DNA from 3 places in the Actinophytocola sediminis genome. Region 2 is predicted to be linked to each of the others. Evidence: riboswitches for the same ligand, from Rfam matches in the RefSeq annotation. Region 2 holds a riboswitch; each other region holds the start of a gene.
The links. A riboswitch is a leader RNA that binds a small molecule or an ion and turns the genes downstream of it on or off. The one in region 2 is predicted to bind S-adenosylmethionine.
Positions count from the first base shown of each region.

Region 1: it holds a riboswitch for S-adenosylmethionine, as region 2 does, so the genes downstream of both, thrC (threonine synthase) here and ACYVIP_RS18130 (methionine ABC transporter ATP-binding protein) in region 2, are expected to answer to the same signal.
Region 3: it holds a riboswitch for S-adenosylmethionine, as region 2 does, so the genes downstream of both, ACYVIP_RS40320 (aminotransferase class V-fold PLP-dependent enzyme) here and ACYVIP_RS18130 (methionine ABC transporter ATP-binding protein) in region 2, are expected to answer to the same signal.

Region 1 is NZ_BAAGXS010000011.1:117,702-124,804, forward strand. Features, by position in the region: gene ACYVIP_RS07450 (helix-hairpin-helix domain-containing protein) at 1-837, shown strand, start outside; gene ACYVIP_RS07455 (ComEC/Rec2 family competence protein) at 834-3,296, shown strand; gene thrC (threonine synthase) at 3,450-4,709, opposite strand; SAM riboswitch class I at 4,721-4,847, opposite strand; gene holA (DNA polymerase III subunit delta) at 5,138-6,115, shown strand; gene rpsT (30S ribosomal protein S20) at 6,324-6,584, opposite strand; gene ACYVIP_RS07475 (AAA family ATPase) at 6,714-7,103, opposite strand, start outside.
Region 2 is NZ_BAAGXS010000028.1:81,545-88,647, reverse strand. Features, by position in the region: gene ACYVIP_RS18145 (fatty acyl-AMP ligase) at 1-289, opposite strand, end outside; gene ACYVIP_RS18140 (ABC-F family ATP-binding cassette domain-containing protein) at 310-2,079, opposite strand; gene ACYVIP_RS18135 (4-(cytidine 5'-diphospho)-2-C-methyl-D-erythritol kinase) at 2,103-3,065, opposite strand; gene ACYVIP_RS18130 (methionine ABC transporter ATP-binding protein) at 3,116-4,117, opposite strand; SAM riboswitch class I at 4,314-4,403, opposite strand; gene rsmA (16S rRNA (adenine(1518)-N(6)/adenine(1519)-N(6))-dimethyltransferase RsmA) at 4,498-5,361, opposite strand; gene ACYVIP_RS18120 (transglycosylase family protein) at 5,392-6,951, opposite strand.
Region 3 is NZ_BAAGXS010000091.1:29,396-36,498, reverse strand. Features, by position in the region: gene ACYVIP_RS40345 (CehA/McbA family metallohydrolase) at 1-1,197, opposite strand, end outside; gene ACYVIP_RS40340 (AsnC family protein) at 1,322-2,296, shown strand; gene ACYVIP_RS40335 (RluA family pseudouridine synthase) at 2,378-3,304, opposite strand; gene lspA (signal peptidase II) at 3,301-3,963, opposite strand; gene ACYVIP_RS40325 (HepT-like ribonuclease domain-containing protein) at 4,006-4,275, opposite strand; gene ACYVIP_RS40320 (aminotransferase class V-fold PLP-dependent enzyme) at 4,286-5,614, opposite strand; SAM riboswitch class IV at 5,652-5,767, opposite strand; gene sthA (Si-specific NAD(P)(+) transhydrogenase) at 5,819-7,103, shown strand, end outside.

The DNA.
Region 1 (7,103 bases), on a different contig from region 2:
GACGACTCGGTACTCCTGCCCGCACCTGAGCCATGGCCGCCAGATCCGCCCCCGGCGCGCGAGGGCCCACCAGCCGAGACGTGCCCGCCGAGCACTCGCCTGTCCAACGCGTCACCGGACGACGGCCCGCTCCTGGCGCACGGGTGGCCGACCGCCACACCGTGGTGGCGTCGTCTGCTGCGCTGGTTGCCCGAACGGTGGCTACCCGCGCGCACCGCCGACCCACCTCGGTGGCGGCTGGCCATGCTCGCGGCCGCCGGGGTGCTGATCGGCATCGCCGTGGCGGTCGGATTCGCGCTGTCCGGCTCACCCGCCGAACCCGAGGTGCCGCCCGCGCTGCCGGCCGCCTCGGTCAGCGAGGTGCGCACGCCGGCCGGCGCGACGGCACCGGCCGCCGACAGCTCGATCGTGATCAGCGTGGTCGGCCGGGTCACCACACCGGGCCTGGTCACCCTTCCTGGCGGGTCGCGCGTGGCGGACGCGCTCGAAGCGGCCGGTGGCCCCGTCCCCGGAGCGAACCTGGGCAACCTCAACCTCGCGCGCCGCCTCGGCGACGGCGAGCAGATCTATGTCGGTGTGCCCGCACCGCCCGGCGCCGAAGTCGCCGCGGCCGCGCCGGCCGACGGCCAGCCGGGCGCCGCCGCGCGCGTCGACCTGAACACCGCGACCCTGGCCACGTTGGACACGCTGCCCGGCGTCGGGCCCGTCACTGCCCAGCGGATCCTCGACTGGCGCACCCAGCACGGCCGGTTCGCCTCGGTCGAGCAACTGCGGGAGATCGAGGGCATCGGACCGACTCGCTTCAGCAGGCTCAAGGACCTGGTGGTGGCGGGATGAGCCTGACCAGAGTGTGGGGCGGTCCGACCGGCGCACCGGACTGGCGGTTGGTGCCGGCCGCGTTGGCGGTCTGGCTCGCCACGATGCTCGGGCTGCTGCTCGGGTGGTGGTGGGCCACGGTCGGCGGCGTCCTGGCCGTGGGCGCCGGAGGCATGGTCGTGGTCTCGGCCCGGCGACAGGCACCGCTGACGCGCTGGTGGCGGCTGGGCGTCGGGTGGTCGTTGCTGGTCAGCGGACTGCTGGTGGGCGTCCTCAGCACCGGACGGCTCCGCGCGGCCGAGGACGACCCGCTGCGGGCATCGGCGAGTGCCGGTGCCGAGGGGGTGTTCCGGGTGACGGTCAGCGAACGTCCCCGGCCGGTCTTCTCCGCCGGCTTCGGTGGCCAGCCCGGCGGGGTGCGGACGGTCGTGGTGCCGGGGCGGGTGCGGGCGGCGGTGGTCGAGGGCATTCAGGTCATCTCCACCGGCCGGGTGGTGCTGCTCGCCCCGGCCGACCGTTGGTCGACCCTGCTGCCGGGGCAGGACGTGACGACCGCCGCGCAGCTGGTCCCGGCACGCACCGGTGAGCTGACCGTGGCCGTGCTGCGGGTCCGCGGACCGCCGGGGGAGGTCTCCGAGGCCGACGTGTGGCAGCGCGTCGCGCAGTCGCTGAGAGCGGGGCTGCGGGATGCCGCCTCGGTCCTGGACCCGGAGCCGGCCGGATTGCTGCCCGGGTTGGTCGTCGGCGACACCGACCGGCTGTCCCGGCAGGTCGAGGACGAGTTCACGGCGGCCGGAATGGCGCACTTGCTGGCCGTGAGTGGCGCGAACTTGGCGATCGTGTGCGTGGCGGTGCTGTTCCTGCTGCGTGCGATGCGGGTCGGGCCGCGTGGTGCGGCCGTCGGTGCGATGGGCGCGCTCGTCGGGTTCGTGGTGCTCGCCGGGCCGGAACCCAGCGTGCTGCGCGCCGGTGTCATGGGCACCGTCGGTCTGCTGGCGCTGGCGATGGGTCGGGAACGTGCGGCGCTGCCGGCGCTGGGCACCGCGGTGATCGTGTTGGTGCTGTGGGACCCGGCCATGGCGGTGAGTTTCGCGTTCGCGTTGTCCGTGCTGGCCACGGCCGGACTGGTGTTGCTCGCGCCGCGGTGGGCCGACCGGCTCGCCGCGCGCGGGGTGCCCCGTGGTTTCGCGGACGCGCTCGCGGTTCCGGCGGCGGCGCATCTGGTGACCGCGCCGGTGGTGGCCGGGATGGCGGGCGAGGTCAGCCTGGTCGCGGTACTGGCGAACCTGCTGACCGCCCCGGTGGTCGCGCCGGCGACGGTGCTGGGCGTGCTGGCGGCGCTCACCGCACCGGCGTCCACATGGCTGGCCGAGATGCTGGTTCGGCTCGCAGGGCCGGCGGCCGACTGGCTGATCCTGGTCGCCCGGCATGCCGCTCGGGTGCCCGGCGCCACGATCGGCTGGCCTACCGGGTGGTGGGGTGGGCTGCTGCTGGTGGCGTGCGTGCTGCTGCTGGTCGCGGCGCTGCGGCGTCGGCGCCTCCGGGTGCTGGTGGGTGCCCTGCTCACTGGGCTGTTGGTGGTGGCCGTCCCGGTCAGGGTGATCTCGCCGGGTTGGCCTCCGCCGGGGTGGGCGATGGTCGCCTGCGACGTCGGTCAGGGCGACGCGCTGGTGCTGGCCACCGGGGACGCGGGCCGGGCGGTCGTGGTGGACACCGGCCCGGAGCCAGGGCCGCTGGCTGGGTGCCTGGACCGGCTGGATGTGTCGAGAGTGCCGCTGGTGGTGCTCAGCCATCTGCACGCCGATCACGTCGGCGGGTTGGCCGCGGTGCTGGGCGAACGGACGGTCGGTGCGGTGGGCGTGAGTCCCGCCAGGGAACCGGCCTGGGCATGGGAGGAGGTGCGGGCCGCAGCGGCCGCGGCCGGGGTGCCGATCGTGGAGCTCGACGCGGGGCGACAGCTGGCCTGGCCTGATCTGACGATTGAGGTGTTGGCCCCGATGGCGAAGGAGGTGATGCCCGCGGCGGAGGCCGAGGGTACGGAGATCAACAACGCGTCACTGGTGCTGCGCGCGGCGACGCCGGCTGGGCGGATCCTGCTCAGCGGGGACGTGGAGCTGGCGGCTCAGGCGAGCCTGCTTGGTTCGCGGATAGACCTGTCCGCCGAGGTGCTCAAGGTTCCGCATCACGGCAGCCGGTACACCTCGCCGGAGCTGTTCGCGGCGATCCGGGCACGGGTCGCGGTGGTGAGCGTCGGCGCCGACAACCAGTACGGCCACCCCAACCCGACCACGATGAGCGCGCTCAGCGGCACCGGTGCGCTCGTGATCCGCACCGACACCGACGGAGACGCGGCGATCGTCCCCGACGACGGTGGCCCCCGGGCGGTGACCCGAGGGGCGGCCAGGGGGCCACCGTTCGTTGGGGACGGGCTGGGTCGGGCGGCTGCTCGTCGTCGCGCGCTGGCGTTGAGCGGTGGTTGACGCCACGCAGCGGGTCACCGGTGACCCGCTGACGGCCCTGGCGTGGGATGTCCGGCGCACGACTGGGCAGCGGATTCCTGTGTCCACATAGGACGGCTGGGTCCTGGTGGAGTTTGCGGGTGTTCGGCGGTGGTGGTGTGGTGCGCCACTGTCCTATGAGGACTCCAGGGCTGCGCGGACGGCGGCGGTCGACGGTGGCACGGTGGCGCGCGGGCCGATCTTGTCCTGCACCGCGTCCAGGGTCTTGAGGCCGTCGCCGGTGATGAGCAGGACCGTATCGGCCTCCGGATCGAGCTGGCCGGTGTCGATCAGCTTCTTCGCCGTCGCGACGGTCACGCCGCCGGCTGTCTCGGCGAAGATGCCCTCGGTCCTGGCCAGCAGGCGGATGCCCTCGACGATCTCCTCGTCGGTCACGTCCTCGACCGCGCCGTTCGTCCTGCGCACGGCGTCGAGCACGTACGGGCCGTCGGCGGGAGCGCCGATCGCGAGCGAGCGGGCGATGGTGTCCGGCTTCACCGGGCTCACCACGTCCAGGCCCGCCTTGAACGCGGCGGACACCGGCGAACACCCGGTGGCCTGGGCGCCGAACACCCGATACGGCCTGGCCTCGACCAGACCGAGGTCGGTGAACTCGCGGAAACCCTTGTCCACCTTGGTCAACTGGGCACCGGAGGCCACCGGCACGACGATCTGGTCGGGGAGTCGCCAGCCGAGTTGTTCGGCGACCTCGTAGCCGAGCGTCTTGGAGCCCTCCGCGTAGTACGGGCGGACGTTGACATTGACGAACGCCCAGTCGTCGTGTTCCGCGGCGAGTTCGGTGGCCAGCCGGTTCACGTCGTCATAGTTACCGTCGACCGCGATCAGGGCGCCGTCGTACACGGCGGTGGTGAGGATCTTCGCGCGCTCCAGCGACGACGGGATCAGCACCACCGACTCCCAGCCGGCGCGCGCGGCCGCGGCGGCGACCGCGTTGGCCAGGTTGCCGGTGGACGGGCAGGCCAGCACGGTGAACCCCAGCTGGCGTGCGGCCGCGAGCGCGACGGCGACCACCCGATCCTTGAACGAGTGGGTCGGGTTGCCCGTGTCGTCCTTGACCCACAACGACTTCACGCCGAGCGCGGCGGCGAGCCGGTCGGCCTTCACCAGGCGGGTGAGACCCGGCTCGGTGTTCGGCTGAGTGTCCACATCGGACGGGACGGGCAGCAGGTTGCGGTAGCGCCAGATCGACTTGGGGCCCGACTCGATGTCGGCCCTCGAGATGTCACTGAACTCGTAGGAGACTTCCAGGGGGCCAAAACACTCGATACAGGCGAACTCCGCGGCAAGCGGTACCTGGTGGCCGCACTCCCGGCAGCTGAGCCCGCGCGCGGGCCCGAGGTCGAACGTGGTGGTGGCGTGGGCAGTGACTGTCATCGCGAGGTATCTCCTCATCTGTCCCGCGTACGGGTCGGAATTGGCACCGTGTTCATCACCATTCCTCGCGGTAGCGAATGGCTGACGCCGGTTGCCGGGGCTTCTTCGGGCCGATCCCTCTGCCCCTCTGGATGAGCGGTATTCAGTTGTTCTTCGAACACGTTACGGCACGACCCTCTTTCCAGGCCAATGTGAGGTCCATCATTCGAGAGAGGCACCAGCGGCACTGGCCGCGAATCCGATCCGATCCGGCCCGACCGGGTCGGACGAGGCCGACGTGGGAGCTGTTCGGGACGGGTACTGGGGCGGGGCAGGTCAGGGGACGGGGTGACGGGACGTCGGCACCTCGTCGCGCTGCGCGCTGCCTTGGCCCGGCCGACGGACCCCGCCCGCCACCGGGGTGACCGAGGTGGTGCGAGGATGGCGGGGTGAAGTCACCCGCCGTGACCCCGCCTGCCCTCGAACTCGTCCTCGGCGAGGAGGAGTTGCTGGTGGAACGCGCGGTCCGGGCCGCGGTCGACACCGCCAAGCTCGCCGACCCGTCCGCCGAGCTCACCCGCGTGAAGGTGGCCGACATCAGCCCGCCGGAGCTGGCCGAGCTGGTCAGCCCGTCGCTGTTCGCCGAGCGGCGGGTCATCGTCCTGGAGAGCGCGAACGACGCCAACAAGGACATCGCCGCCGCCATCACCGCCTACCTCAAGGCGCCGGCGGAGAGCGTGCAGCTGGTCGTGCTGCACACCGGCGGCGGTCGTAAGCCGGCGAAGGACCTGGTCGCCGCGTTGCGCTCGGCTGGGGCGAACGTGGTGGACTGCCCGAAGATCACCAAGCCGGGTGACCGGGAAGCCTTTGTGCGCAACGAAATCCGGCGCGCGGGCGGCAAGACCGACGCGGACGCGGTCAGCGCGCTGATCGACTCGGTCGGCTCGGATCTGCGCGAGTTGGCGTCGGCGGCGGCCCAGCTCGTGGCGGACACCGGCGGGCAGGTCACCGCCGAGGAGGTGCGCCGCTACCACCGCGGCCGGGCGGACGTCACCGGGTTCGCGGTGGCGGAGAAGGCGGTCACCGGCGACGTGCCGGGCGCGCTGGAGATGCTGCGCTGGACGATGCAGCTCGGCGTGCCGCACGTGCTGGTCGCCGACGCTCTCGCGGACGCGGTGCGCACCGTCGCGCGGGTCGCCGGCGCGGGCCGGGCGGACCCGTTTCGCTTGTCATCGGAGCTGGGTATGCCGGCGTGGAAGGTGCGCAAGGCACTGTCCCAGTCCCGAGGGTGGCATCCGGCGGGGCTGGTCGCGGCGATGCAGGTGGTCGCGGAGGTGAACGCGGACGTCAAGGGGGTGGCGGCGGACGCGGACTACGCACTCCAGCGCGCCGTCCTCCGCCTTGCCGAAGCCCGCCGACGCACCTAGGCCGCGCTGGCCGCCGCGGCTGGACCCGGATCGCGCTGGCCTGGCCCAGCCGAACGGACACGTGGGCCGTATGGGCTTACGCGGCTGACCAGGCGCTCAGCTGCGCTGGTCGACGCAGCCAGGCAGACACCTGGGCTGTGCTGGTCGACATCTCACAACAAAAACAGCGCTGGCCGCCGAGGCGGCCAGCGCTGTTATCGCTGAGGGCTCAGAGCTGGTTGGCGCGCTTGGCCATGGCGGACTTCTTGTTGGCCGCCTGGTTGGCGTGGATCACGCCCTTGCTCGCCGCCTTGTCCAGCTGGCGGCTGGCGTCGTGGAGCAGCGCTACGGCCTTCTCCTTGTCGCCCGCTTCCGCCGCCTCGCGGAACTTGCGGATCGCGGTCTTCACCGAGGACTTGACGGACTTGTTGCGCAGTCGCGCCTTCTCGTTCGTCTGGATGCGCTTGATCTGGGACTTGATGTTTGCCACGGGTTACTGCTCCTCAGCGTCGATCACGGAAGGTGCGCCGCGTGTTAGTGGCCTCGCCTGAACACGACGGCGAGCTTCCTCCTGGACGGAACGCCACACGGCACGACGGGCAATGTTAACAGGCCCCGATCACCGAGCTCCCAGCATGCTCCTGGTCAGCGCCTGCTGCTGGGACAGCAACTCCGTCAGCGTCGACCGCAGCACCTTCTCGTCCAGCGCCCCACCGGCCAGCACCGACCGCCGGACCCACTCCTTGATGAACGACGCGGTCACCCCCTCCGCGGCCGCCACCAGCGGGCCCGCGTCCGGCAGGTCCAGGGCCCGGCCGGCGTATAGACGCAACAACCGGTCCCGGCATTCCGCGTCCGGCCTGGGGATCTCCACCGAGAAGTCCACCCGGCCCGGTCGCTGGGCCAGCGCCGCCGCCGTGCGCAGCCACCGCAGCATCGCCATCCCGGCCAGCACGATCACCGTGCACTCCGACAGCCGGGACAGCAGGTACCGCACGGTGTGCGTCTT
Region 2 (7,103 bases):
CCGCCAGATCCGACCGCGGCGTCGGCTGGTGCAACATCGTCACGCTGCCGCCGCCGAGCCACACCGCCTGCACCGCCGGTCCGATCGCCGCCGGCTCGGCGGCCAGCACCGCCACCGCGTCGTGTCTGGCCAGCCCGCCGGCGACCAACGCGCCCGCCATCGCCCGTGCCTGCTCGTGGATGGCCGCCCACGTGGTGTGCACGGGCGAAGCTGGCTCACCGGTGGTGACGCCACGCTGCCGGCCACCGCTGTTGGCGGTGTCGATCAGCCTGTCGACGAAACGACTCATACGTTCAACTCTAGATGGGCTTATTCGGCCGCATCCGCCACGTCAAGCCAGTGTTCCTCGACCGTCGACTTCTCGGCCAGCACGGCGCGCAGCTCGGCGTCGAGCGCGAGCAACCGCTCGGCGTCGGTCGCCGCCGCCGCGAGCGCGGTGTGCAGCGTCTCCTCCTGCTTGGTCAGTGCGTCGAGGCGACGCTCCAACCGAGCCAGTTCCTTGCGCGCGGCCCGCTGCTCGGCGCCAGACGATCGCCTGGCCGGCGCGGTCGCCGGCACCGGCACGGCCTCGGGCCGCAGCGTGGCGTCGCGGCGGGCGAGGTACTCGTCGATGCCGCCGGGCAGATGGGTCACCTGGCCGCCGCCGAACAACGCGTACACCGAGTCGCAGACCCGCTCGACCAGATACCGGTCGTGCGAGACGACCACCAGCGTGCCGGCCCAGCCGTCGAGCAGGTCCTCCAACTGCTGAAGGGTGTCGATGTCCAGGTCGTTGGTCGGCTCGTCGAGCAGCAACACGTTCGGCTCGGCCATCAGCAGCCGCGCCAGTTGCAACCGGCGCCGCTCGCCCCCGGACAGGTCGGCCACCGGTGTCCACTGTTTGGCCGCCGGGAACCCGAACCGCTCGGCCAGCTGCGAGGCCGACATCTCCTGCTTGCCGAGCGTGACCCGGCGCGCGATCTCCTCGACCGCCTCCAGCACCCGCAACGAGCCCGGCAGGTCGTGCAGCTCCTGGCTGAGATAGGCCAGCCGCACACTCTGCCCCTGCACCCGTTTGCCGGACGCCGCGGTCAAGTCTCCGGCGAGCAGCCGCAGCAGCGTGGTCTTGCCCGAGCCGTTCACCCCGACCAGGCCGATCCGGTCCCCCGGCCCGACCCGCCAGGTCAACCCGTCGATCAGCGTGCGCGAGCCGAGTGTGACGGTGACGTCCTCCAGCTCCAGCACGGTCCGGCCGAGCCTGCGCTTGGCGAAGGCCAACAACTCCACCGAGTCCCGCAGCGGCGGCACGTCGGCGATCAGCGTCTCGGCGGCCTCGATCCGGTAGCGCGGCTTGGACGTGCGCGCGGGCGGACCGCGCCGCAGCCACGCCAGCTCCTTGCGCACCAGGTTGCGCCGCTTGTCCTCCAGCGTCGCGGCCAGCCGGGCGCGCTCGGCGCGGGCGAAGACCCAGTCGGCGTAGCCGCCCTCGTACTGCTCGACCTGCCCGCCGACCACCTCCCAGGTGCGGGTGGCGACGGTGTCCAGAAACCAGCGGTCGTGGGTGACCACGACCAGTGCGGTGCGGCGCGCGACCAGGTGTTCGGCCAGCCAGCGGACACCCTCGAGGTCGAGGTGGTTGGTCGGCTCGTCGAGGATCAGCAGGTCAAGGTCCTGCACCAGCGCCGCGGCCAGCGCGACCCGCCGGCGCTCCCCGCCGGACATATCGGCGACCGGGCTGTCCACACCGAGCGCGGTGATGCCGAGACCGTCCATGATCGTCCGGATCCTCGGGTCGGCGGCCCACTCGTGCTCGGCGGTGACGCCGAGCGGGTCGAGCACCGCGCCGCGCACGGTCGTGGCGTCCCGCAGCTCGGTGCGCTGGGTGACCACGGCCTGACGCAGGTCCCGGCCCCGGCTCACCCGCCCGCTGTCGGGCGGCACGATGCCGGCGAGGATCTCCAGGAGGGTGGTCTTGCCGCCGCCGTTGAGGCCGACGACGCCGATCCGGTCCCCGACGCCGACCCCGAGGGACACGCCGTCCATGAGCGGACGCATGCCGTAGCTCTTGCCGACCGCCTCGAGATTGACCAGGTTGACCATGACCTGTCCACGGTACCGATGGTTCAGGCGTGCACCTGCGGCGGGAGGGGGCGTGGCTCGTCGTCGTTCACCACGCGCGCGCCCGGCACCGGGCCGTGCACGACCCGCACCGTGCGGCACACGCCGGCACCCGACAGCTCGGCCGCCACCCGCACCGCGTCCTCGGCATCCGCGCACAGGAACGCGCAGGTCGGGCCCGAGCCGGACACCATGCCGGCGAGCGCGCCCGCGCTCACCCCCGCGCGCAGCGTCCGGCGCAGCCCCGGCCGCAGCGACACCGCGGCCGCCTGCAGGTCGTTGCCGAGCAGCAGCGCGAGCTGACGCGCGTCGCCAGCGGCCAGCGCCTCGAGCACCGGCTCGACCGCGCCCACCCTCGGCGGCTCGCCGGTGTCCCGCAGCCGGTCGAGCTCCGCGTAGACCTTCGGCGTCGCCAGCCCACCTCTGGCGAACGCGATCACCCAGTGGAACGTGTGCCTGGTCAGCACCGGGACGATCCGCTCGCCCCGCCCGGTGCCCAGCGCGGTACCGCCGTGCAGCATGAACGGCACGTCGCTGCCGAGCACCGCGGCCACCGAGGCCAGCTCGTCCCGGCTGATCTCCAGCTTCCACAGGTTCGCGAGGCCGAGCAGGGTCGCGGCCGCGTCCGCGCTGCCGCCGGCCATCCCGCCGGCGACCGGGATGCCCTTGCGGATCAGCACCCGCACCTTGGGCTCGTCCGCGTCCTTGCCCGCGTACCTGGCCAGCTCCTCGACCGCCCGCCAGGCCAGGTTGGCCCCGTCGGTGGGCACCGCGGCCGCGCCCTCGCCCTGGACCTCGACCCCGGGCTCGTCGGCGATCGCCACGGTCACGTCGTCGGTCAACGACAGCGACTGGAAGATCGTGGACAGCTCATGGAAGCCGTCCTTGCGTACCTCACCGACCGCGAGGTGAAGGTTCACCTTGGACGGGACGCGGACGGTGACCGGGCGGGGCACTACAGCGAGCACCAGCCCAGCCTACGGCTCCCGCGTCCCGGCCAAGGAGGGTCCGTCACGAGTCAGGCGACCTGTAGCGCCCGCGACGACTGGTGGTGCACCGCGGCCCCGCGCTCGGCGAGCCAGCCGAGCGCGGCGTCGGCGAGGTGACCGTGCAGCCCGAGGCGGAACCGCGCGACCGGCGTCTCGCCGATCTTGGTCACCCCGCCGCCGACCACCGAGATGTCGGTGCCGAACCGGCTGGTGGCCTCCGGCAGCAGCGAGCCGACCGCGGCGAACCCGATCAGCACGACGTCCGCGACACCGGCGTACCCGCCGGGCACCTGGCCGTCGATGGCCGGCAGCACGGCCTGCGCGACCAGGCTTTCCTGGTCGCCGACCAGGTCGAGCAGCCGCCCGCTCTCCAGCAGCCGGCCGTGGTCGAGCACGGCCACGTCGTCGGCGATGCGCCGCACCACGCTGGTGTCCTGGGTGGCGACCAGCACCGTCGCGCCGAGCTCTGCCCGCGCCCGGTCGAGCACGGCGAGCACGCCGGCGACCCCGGCGTCGTCCAGGTCGGCGGTCGGGTCGTCGGCGAGCACCACGGCCGGGTCGCCGACCAGCGCCCTGGCCACCGCCACCCGCTGCCGTTGACCGGGCGTGAGCTGGGCGGGGTAGGTGGCGGCGCGGTCGGTGAGGCCGATCAGGTCGAGCACCTTGCCGACCCGCTCCCGGCGCAGCGGACCGTCCATGCCGGCCTGCTCCAGCGGCACCGCGATGTTGCCGGCGGCCGTGCGCTGGCCGAGCAGCGAGTCCCTCGGCGGCACCACGCCGATCCGGGAACGGGCCACCCGCAGGCTGCGCTCGTCCAACATGCCGGTGTTGCGCCCGTCGAGGCGGAACACCCCACTGTCCGGACGCTCACGCAGCGACAGCACCCGCGCGAGGGTCGACTTGCCGGCACCGGTCGGGCCGACCACGCCGACGATGACGCCGTCCGGGACGTCGAGGGTGACGTCGTCGAGGGCCACGACCGAGCCGGAAGTACTTCGGAAGGATTTGCTGAGGTTCTCCAGGGTGATCACAGTGCGCTCCAGTCCAGGCGCGAGCGAACGAACTCGCATGCCGGTAAACCCAGTTCAACTGGGTGAGTAAGGGGTGTCAGAAAGTCGGTATGGGCTCGAGAATCAGCTTGTTGAGCACATAGGACGACAGCCCGTGACCGTGCGCCGGCACTGGTCGATGACCCGCCTGGTAGTGAGCATGACCATCGCTCTCACTCCTCCATCGTTCCTGGCGGTAGCACCTGCTCGCGATGAGTGGTTGCTGCGGCGTCTCGGAGCCAGGTCTCTCAGCCGCTCGGGATGGATTAACCGCACTCAGTCAACCTGACGACGGGTGAAGATCGCAACGTCCATCCGGTGGATCCGGTGAGCGTCACACCGGCGCTCGATCCGGAATAAGGTCAGCCGCCCGCGACACCGGCCAGCCGCGCGAAGTCGGCGACGGCGAGTTGCTCGCCCCTGGTCGTCGGGTCGATGCCGGCCAACTCGAGTAACTCCCCCGCTGCCCGCGCGGACCCCGCCCAGCCGGCCAGCGCGGCCCGCAGGGTCTTACGCCGCTGTGCGAAGGCCGCGTCCACCAGGGAGAACACCCTGGTCCGCTGCCCAATCGGCGACTCCCGGCGGGTCAGCAGGACCAGCGCGGAGTCGACGTTGGGCACCGGCCAGAAGACCGCGCGCGGCACCGTGGCCACCCGGCGGGCGTGCGCGTACCAGGCGATCTTGACGCTCGGCACGCCGTAGGTGCGCGATCCCGGCCCGGCGACCATCCGGTCGGCCACCTCGGACTGGACCATGACCAGCGCCTTGGCCAGGCCAGGCAGTTCGTTGAGCAGGTGTAGCACTACCGGTACCGAGACGTTGTACGGCAGGTTGGCCACCAGCGCGGTCGGCGCGGCGCCGAGGCGCTCGGCGGTGACCCGCACGGCGTCGTCCTCGATCACCCGCAGCCGGTCACGCAGGGCGGGCGCGCGTTCACCGACGGTCTCGGGGAGCTTCCCGGCCAGAACCGGGTCGATCTCGACCGCGAGCACCGTGGCACAGGCCGGCAGCAGGGCGAGGGTGAGCGATCCGAGGCCCGGACCGACCTCGATGACCACGTCGTCCTCGGCCAGGTCGGCGGCACGCACGATGCGCCGGACCGTGTTGGGGTCGTGGACGAAGTTCTGGCCGAGCCGCTTGGTCGGCCGGATGTCGAGTTCGTCGGCGAGACGGCGCACGTCGGCCGGCCCGAGCAACAAGCTGCTGTCCGTTCCGCCGCGCACCACCAGGCGAGCCTAGTGCCCGCCCCTGATCGCCTACCTGGGCAGGCCGAGCTCGCCAGAACAGTGCGGCCAGGCGCCGTAGCTGCCGCCCGCGCCGTCGCGCACCTTGGTGGCGATCGCGATCTGCTGCTCACGGGTGGCCTGGTGGGCGTCGGGGGCGTACTGCTCGCCGCCGTTGGCGTCCCAGGTGCCGGGGCTGAACTGCAGGCCGCCGTAGTAGCCGTTGCCGGTGTTGGCCGCCCAGTTGCCGGTGGACTCACACTGCGCGAGCGCGTCCCAGACCTCGCCGTCGGAGATCACCGGGACCGGGGGCTCCTTGGTGCCGATCCGGACGATCTTCGGCTTCGGCTTCTTGGTGACCTTGGCGCCGATCTCCTCGCGGTCGATCTCCGTACCGTTCTTGATCGTGATCCGGTAGGTGACGATCCGCTCGCCCGCCGCGCCCGGGTCGAGCACGACCTCGGTGCCCTCGTCGGCGTTGGGGTCCTCGACCTCCTGCACCGGCGGGGCGACCTTCTCGGTCTTGTTGACCACGGTGACGCCGTTGCGGGTGATCCGCACCTCGGCGCCGTCGGTGACCTTGAGGTCGCCGCCGGGGGTGATGGTGTCTTCCTTGCCGAGCTCGAGCTTCAGCGACCCGAGCAGCTCGTCGACGGTGACCGCGTGGGTCTGCATCGCCTTGGGCGCGTTGCCGCCGTCGAAGAGGGTGATGTTCTTGACGGTCTTGATCTCCATCGACATGCCGCTCAGCGGGACCGAGCTGTTCATCTCGTGGGACATCCACGCACCGTCGACGGTGACGTTGGCCGCCTTGAGGGCGTCCTCGACGGTCGTCGCGCGGACCCAGACGTCGCGCTGCTCGCCGTCGATCGTCAGCTGCAGCTGGCGGCCGCGCTGGAGGACGATCGTGCCGCCGTCGTTGATGCCCGCGGCGGGCGAGGGGGACAGCGCGTCGTGCTTGCCGACGTCGAGGCCCTCGTCCTCCAGCACCTCGCCGACGGTGGAGGCGTAGGTGCTGACCTCGTGGGACTTGCCGTCGATGTCGACGGTGACCGACTTGTTCATCGCGATGGCCGCGGCGCTGCCGCCGATCATCGAGACCAGGATCGAGGCCAGCGAAGCCTTGAGAACGGTCTTCTTCCACCGCTTGATGCCGGTGGCGAGGCCGCGGTCCTCGTCCTCGGTCTCGGTGTCCGGCAGCCGGCGCACCCTCGGCATGCCTGGCATCTCGGACAGGTCGTCCGGGATGACGGGCAGCACGGTGGTCTCGGCGTTGATCAGCCGGATGAGCTCGTCGACGTCGACGTTGGCGACGGCCATGAGCTCGTCTGCCTGGGGGCCGAGGGCGACCCGCACGTCGTCCGGGGTGATGGCCAGCGAGCCGCTGTAGGCGTCGAGCTCGGCCTCGGGCAGCTGGCCGTAGGTGGAGCTGCCCTGCTGGTAGAAGTCCGGGAACTCCGAGCGCCAGGCGCGGAAGTCCTCGTCCAGGACCGCGGTCGCGGTTGCGGAGGGCGCCTCGACGGGGGTGAACCAGTCGGTGTCGGCGAAACCGCCACCGGAACCGTCAAAACCGCCGGATCTGTATCCGCTCACAGGGTCGTTACCTCCAGAGAATGGCCGTGGGAGAGCCCGACAACCGCTCTCGGTCTCTCCGGGACCGCCTCGTCCCGGCTACGGTCACGGGACAGTAACGGCGACTGGCAGGTTGCGCAAACACTTCGTGGAGCGACGTGAGCCTGGTCACT
Region 3 (7,103 bases), on a different contig from region 2:
GCTCCCGTCGTGGGCACCCAGCACCTGACCGCCCGCCGGCAGGGTGTCCAAATCGGACCTGACCGGACGCCGGTGGCCGTCGCCGAGCACCAGCGCGCCGGCCGCGCCGACGGCGACCACCTCCTCCCCCAGCGGCAGCAGCACCGGGCCGCCGCGCTCGCGGGAGACCGCCGTCGCGCCCGCCCGCAACCCGTCGAGCACCGCAGTGACCAGCTCGTCGGGCGTGTGCGCCGCCCGGTCCACCGCGACCCAGGTCGTCGGCGCGCCGAGGTCGACGCCGTGGCCGACCCGGTGCAGGTCGCTGCCGCCGACCGGGGTGGTGGCGCTGCCCCAGGCCTGCCACCAGGCCACCGGGCCGCCCCAGGCCGGCGCCAGCCAGCTGGAGTGCCAGACCTCCGCCAACGGCGGGCGCTCGGCCAGCGGCTGGCGCCAGGCGCAGTCGGCGGCCAGCGGATGGTTGATCGACAGCAGCCCGCCGCGCTCGGCGACCGTGCGCACCCAGGTGGTGGCCGGCGCGCGGAAGTCGACCCAGCCGATGTCGCCGAACGCGTTGGCGTGGCCAAGGTCGGTGGTCACCTCCTGGCCGGGGATCAGCGCGACGCCGTAGCGCCGGCCGACCGCGGCGAGCTCGGCGTGGTGGCTGACGGTGTTGTGGTCGGTGACCGCGAGCGCGTCCAGCCCGGCCGCGACGGCCAGCGCGGCCAGCTCGGCGATGGTCAGCTCGCCGTCGGAGTGCACGGTGTGCGCGTGCAGGTCGGCCGCCACCCACCGCAGGTCGGGCAGCGCCGGCAGCGCGCGCGGCGGCGGCCGGTCGGGCACGGGCGGTGCCGGGGGCGGTGTCGGGTGTGGTGGCTCGACGGTGCCGCCGGCGCGCACGGTCACCGTGTAGTCGACGCCCCGCGCCGGCACCCGGTGCAGCCCGAGGACCACGTGCCAGGTCCCCGGCTCCAGCTCGCCTGGCAGGTAGCCGGGCGTGGCGGCGGCCGGGGTGATCGTGTAGCGGGTGCGGGCGCCACCCGACCAGCCGCGCCAGCCCGCCGGCCCGGTACAGCCGAGGTCGATCACCGCGGCGGGATCACCGACCGCCAGTTCGACGGTGATGCCCGCGCACCCGGCCGGCACGTCGAACGGGAGCAGCGGCCACGGGTCGGCGGCGCGGTCGTCCCGGGTGAGGACACCGGTGTGGACGGTCTGCACGGCGCGATCCTGCCAGGAATGTGCCACCACGGGCGCGGCTGTGACACGGTGATCGTGGCGACCGGGTAGCGTGCGAGCCGTGACGGATCCGGTAGACGCCCGCCTGCTCGGCGCGGTCGCCGAGATGGGCAGAGCAGCCGTGCACGAGGTCGCCGCCAGGCTGGGGATGGACCCCCGGGAGGTGGCCTCGCGCCTGGTCGCGCTGTCGGCTGCCGGCCTGCCCCTGCTCGTCGGCGTCGAGTGCGACCCGGCGCGCCTGCGGGCCGTGCTCGGGGCGATGCCGCCCGTCGCCTACGGCTACCCCCCACAGCAGCCCCAGCACGTCGTGGCGCCGCCGTCCGGCCCGGTCCCGGTGCGTATGCAGTACGGCTACGCCGCGCCGGGCCAGCAACCAGGGCCGCACCAGGTTCCGTCCGGGCCCTACCAGGTGCCCTCCGGTCCCTATGCCGTCCCGTCCGGGCCGCAGCAGGTGCCGGCCGCCTACCAGCGGACCGGCCCGCCGAGCGCGCCGTTCCCCGCGCAGTCCGGGCCGCCGAGCGCGCCCGTGCCGCTGCCGCCGGTGGAGGGGTCGATCAGCACGTGGGGTCCGCCGCAGGTCGCCACCTGGGCGCGCGGGGACCAGCCGCCGCAGGACATGACCCAGCCGACCGTACGCACCGAGCGGCCGGACGCGAACGTGCGACAGGGCAAGGTCGGCACCATGCTGCAGACCGAGGGCCTGGAGGGCGAGCAGCTGGCCATCCAGCTGGTCGAGGTCGTCGACCCGGCCGACTACCTGTTCACCGCCGCCGGCTACCGGCTGCAGGAGGGCGAGCGGTCGGTGGTCGTGCACACCGAGCTGACCAACCGGGGCAAGATCGCGTTCCAGTCGCTGCCGGACATGTTCCTGGTGCTGGTGACCCCGGACGGGCAGACGATCAGCAAGGCACCGGTGTCGCTGTCCTCCCGGCCGCCGCACCGCATCGGCGTGCCGCCGGGCGAGACCGCCGGCGGGCACACCGTGTACGTGGTGCCCGAGCACACCGAGGTCAACCGCGTCCGTTGGAGCCCGCGCCCGGACGAGGAGTCCCGCACCCTGACCTGGACCGTCGAGAACTAACAGCCGCAATGCCCTGAATGAGGCATTGGCGACGCTCAACGTCCCGAATGAGGCATTCAGGGCAGGTGACTCGCGGTAGTGCTAGCTCTCCCTGGCGAGTTTGTCCAGGGCCGCGCGCAGGTCGTCGGGGTACTCGCTGACGAACTCGATCCGCCGGCCGTCGGCCGGGTGGTCGAACGCGAGCTGCCTGGCGTGCAGCCACTGGCGGGTCAGGCCGAGGCGCTTGGCGAGCACCGGGTCGGCGCCGTAGGTCAGGTCGCCGACGCACGGGTGGCGCAGCGCCGAGAAGTGCACCCGGATCTGGTGCGTGCGGCCGGTCTCCAGCCGGATGTCCACCAGGGACGCCGCGCGGAAGGCCTCGAGCACCTCGTAGTGGGTGATGCTCGGCCGGCCGCTGGCGACCACGGCGAACTTGTAGTCGTGCTTGGGGTGCCGGTCGATCGGCGCGTCGATGGTGCCCGAGGTCGGGTCGGGGTGGCCCTGCACGAGCGCGTGGTAGCCCTTGTCGACGGTGCGTTCCTTGAACGCCCGCTTCAGGACGGTGTAGGCGTGCTCGCTCTTGGCCACGACCATCACGCCGGTGGTGCCGACGTCCAGCCGGTGCACCACGCCCGTGCGCTCGGCCGCGCCGGAGGTGGACACCCGCACACCGGCGGCCGCGAGCCCGCCGACGACCGTCGGCCCGGTCCAGCCGGGGCTGGGGTGCGCGGCGACGCCGACCGGCTTGTCGACCGCGATCACGTCGTCGTCCTCGTAGAGGATCTTCATGCCGGCGACCGCGATCGGCTCGATCTCGATCGGGCGATCGGGGTCGGGCAGGGTGATCTCGAGCCAGGTGCCGGCGACGAGCCGGTCGGACTTGCCAGCCGGGCGCCCGTCCAGGCTGACCTCGCCGGACTCGGCGAGCGCGGCGACGGTCGTGCGGGACAGGCCGAGCAGCTTGGCCAGGCCGGCGTCGACCCGCATGCCGTCCAGACCGTCGGGAACCGGGAGGGTTCGCTCGGTCACGTGTCGTCCTTAGTCTTGTCGGTTGCCTTGTCGGTTGCTTTGTCTTTTGTGGACGTGCCGTCGTAGTCGCGACCGAGCAGGGCCATCAGCACGATGAGCGCGCCGCCGCAGACGATCGCGGAGTCGGCGACGTTGAAGACCGGGAAGAAGGACCCGTTGGGCTCCAGGACCGAGACGAAGTCCACCACGTGCCCACGCAACGGCCCCGGCTCGCGGAAGAACCGGTCGATGAGGTTGCCCAGCGCCCCGGCGAGCACCATCGCGAGCCCGACCGCCCAGCCGACCGACCGCAGCTTGGGCATGATCCAGATGATCGCGACCACGACCCCGAGCGCGACCAGGGTCAGCAGCCAGGTCATCCCGGTGGCCATGCCGAACGCGGCACCCGGGTTGCGCACGATCTGCAGGTAGACGAACCCGCCGAGCACCCGGACCGGCGGTTCCCCGTCGAGCGCCGAGACCGCCACGATCTTGGTGATCACGTCCGCGACCAGCAACACCGGCGCCACGACGGCGAACAGCCAGGCCCGGCGCGGGGGCCGGACGTCCGCCGGTGGCGGGGTGTCGCCTGGCCCGTCGCCGCCGGCGACCGGCGTGTTCTCGTCGGCATCCGGCACGCCGGTCTCGGCCTCGGTGCCGGTTCTGGGCTCGTCGCTCACCCGGCCATTGTCCACGTCCCCCGAACGGAGCTGTCCGGCACATCAACCACGGGTGACGAAACCGGCAACAGCGGCCACATACCGCCGGTAACCGTCCAGGGCGAGCGGCACCGCGGCGGCGACCTGCTCGACGTCGATCTCCAGGTACTCGTGCACGAGCAGGTTCCGCATCCCGACCGAGGAAGCCGCCAGGTCATCGAGCAGGTCCCGGATGCGCGCCAGTCCGGCGAACACGACGTTCGGGTCGACAGCTCGCGCACCGAACTCTCGGAACGACTCGGCGTCCAGCTCCCGGGTCTCGGTGTCACCCACCCCGATCATCCTACTGACCTGCCGGCGGCTCACCAGCCAGGAACGCGGGCAGGCCGCGCGGGTCGGGGGTCGGCGTCCAGCGGCCGTCGGCCAGCGCGTAGTCCCAGGCGGGGCCGTCGGCGACCAGGGTGTGCAGCGCCGACACCACCCGGTCGACGTGCTCGACCGTGCTGCCGAGCCCCAGGCTCGCCCGTAACGCCCGCCCGCCCGGCACACCGGCCCCCGCCAGCAGCCGTCGCGTCGCCACATGCGCGCAGAACGCCCCGTCGCGGACCCCGATGCCGTACTCGGCCGACAGCGCCGCGGCCAGCAGCCCGGGGTCGTGGCCATCGACCGCGAAGCTGACCACCGCCACCCGGTCCGCGTCGAACAGGCTCAGCTCCCGCAGGCCGGGCACTCCGGCGAGCCCGGCACGCAACCGGTCGAGCAACGCCCGCTCATGGCCGATGATCGACTCCCAGCCCCATGACTGGATCGTCCGGCACGCCACCGCGAGCGCGTGCGCGCCGACCACGTTGGGCGTGCCGGCCTCGTGCCGCTCCACCCCGGCCGACCAGGACACCGACAGGTCGTCGGCGACCAGGCTGGACGCGCCGCCGCCGGCCAGGTACGGGGCCGCCGCCCGCAGCCAGTCCGCGCGGCCGACCAGGGCACCGACGCCGAACGGCGCGTACAGCTTGTGGCCGGAGAGCACCACGTAGTCCACGTCCAGCGCGCGCACGTCCACCGGGCGGTGCGGCGCGAGCTGCGCGGCGTCGAGCACCACCCGAGCACCGTGCTCGCGCGCGGTCGCGACCACCGAGGACACCGGCCACAGCTCACCGGTCACGTTCGACGCCCCGGTCACCACCACCAGCCTCGGCCCGGTCGGACACGACCGCAACGCCTCCCCCAGCGCGGCCACCGACGAGATCCGGCGCACCAGCCGGCCGCGCCACGGCAGCAGCGCCGCGTGGTGATCGGTGTCGAACACCACCACCGACGTGCCCCGTGGCAACGTCCTGGCCAGCAGGTTCATCGCATCCGTCGTGTTGCGGGTGAACACCACCGAGTCCGTGCCACGCGCCCTGACGAACGAGCGCACCACCTCGCGGGCCTGCTCGTAGACCCTGGTCGACACCTGCGAGGCGAACCCGGCGCCCCGGTGCACGCTCGCGTACCAGGGCAGCAGCTCGTCGACCGCGTCCCGCACGGCCAGCAGGCACGGCGCGCTGGCCGCGTGGTCGAGGTTCGCGTAGGGCACCGCGCGCCCGTCGACCAGCGGCACCGTGAGCTGGGCGCCGGCCACCGGCGGCACCGCGTCGAGGACCGGTCGAGCGTGCGGAATGGCGAGGGTCATCGGAGTTCACTCCCGGGTCGGGGACCCCGCCCACGGGGACCCGCGCTTGCCCGCCCGCACCGCGCGGAGGGCCAGGTCCTCACCCGGGGCACCCCACCGCGGTTGGAGGGTTGCCGGTCAGCAAGCCGGGGCTTCGCGCTGACACTCATGACCTTCGAGGGACCAGAGTAGCCGACCGTCCTCGAGCATTGCCAGACTGACGGCATGAGTGAGCTTGCGAGCGACTACGACCTGCTGGTGCTCGGCTCGGGTCCCGGCGGGCAGAAGGCGGCCATCGCGGCCGCCAAGCTCGGCGCCAACGTCGGGCTGGTCGAGCGCCGCAACATGATCGGCGGCGTGTGCATCAACACCGGCACCATCCCGTCCAAGACCCTGCGTGAGGCCGTCCTCTACCTGACCGGCATGTCCCAGCGCGACCTGTACGGGCAGAGCTACCGGGTCAAGGACGAGATCACCATCGCCGACCTGACCGCCCGCACGAGCCACGTGGTCGGCCGCGAGGTCGACGTGATCCGCGCGCAGCTGGCCCGCAACGGCATCGACGTGCTGCCCGGCATGGGCCGGTTCCTCGACCGCAACACCGTGCAGGTCACCGACGGCACCGGGCAGGAACGCTCGGTCACCGCCACCAAGATCGTGATCGCCACCGGCACCACCCCCGCCCGACCGTCCACAGTGGACTTCGACGAGCAGACGATCATCGACTCCGACGGCATTCTCGGGCTCGACCGGATCCCGCGCTCGATGATCGTCGTCGGCGCCGGGGTGATCGGCATCGAGTACGCGTCGATGTTCGCCGCGCTGGGCACCAAGGTCACGGTGATCGAGCAGCGGATGCGGATGCTCGACTTCTGCGACACCGAGGTCGTCGAGGCGCTCAAGTACCAGCTGCGCGACCTCGCGGTCACCTTCCGGTTCGGTGAGACGGTCACCGCCGTCGAGCGCTACGCCAAGGGCACGGTCACCATCCTGGAGAGCGGCAAGAAGATCCCCGCCGACATGGTGATGTACTCGGCCGGCCGCCAGGGCATGACCGAGCACCTCGACCTGCCGGCCGCCGGCCTGCAGGCGGACAAGCGCGGCCGCATCGAGGTGGACGCCGAGTTCCGCACGCCGGTGGACAACATCTACGCGGTCGGCGACGTGATCGGCTTCCCCGCGCTGGCCGCGACCTCGATGGAGCAGGGCCGCCTGGCCGCCCACCACGCGTGCGGCGAACCGGCCCACCCCATGCACGAGCTGCAGCCGATCGGCATCTACACCATCCCCGAGATCAGCTACATCGGCCGCACCGAGGACGAGCTGACCGAGAAGCGCATCCCGTTCGAGGTCGGCGTCTCCCGCTACCGCGAGCTGGCACGGGGCCAGATCATCGGCGACTCCTACGGCGTGTTGAAACTGCTGGTGTCCCCAGTGGACCGGTCGCTGCTCGGGGTGCACGTCTTCGGCACCAACGCCACCGAGCTGGTCCACATCGGACAGGCGGTGA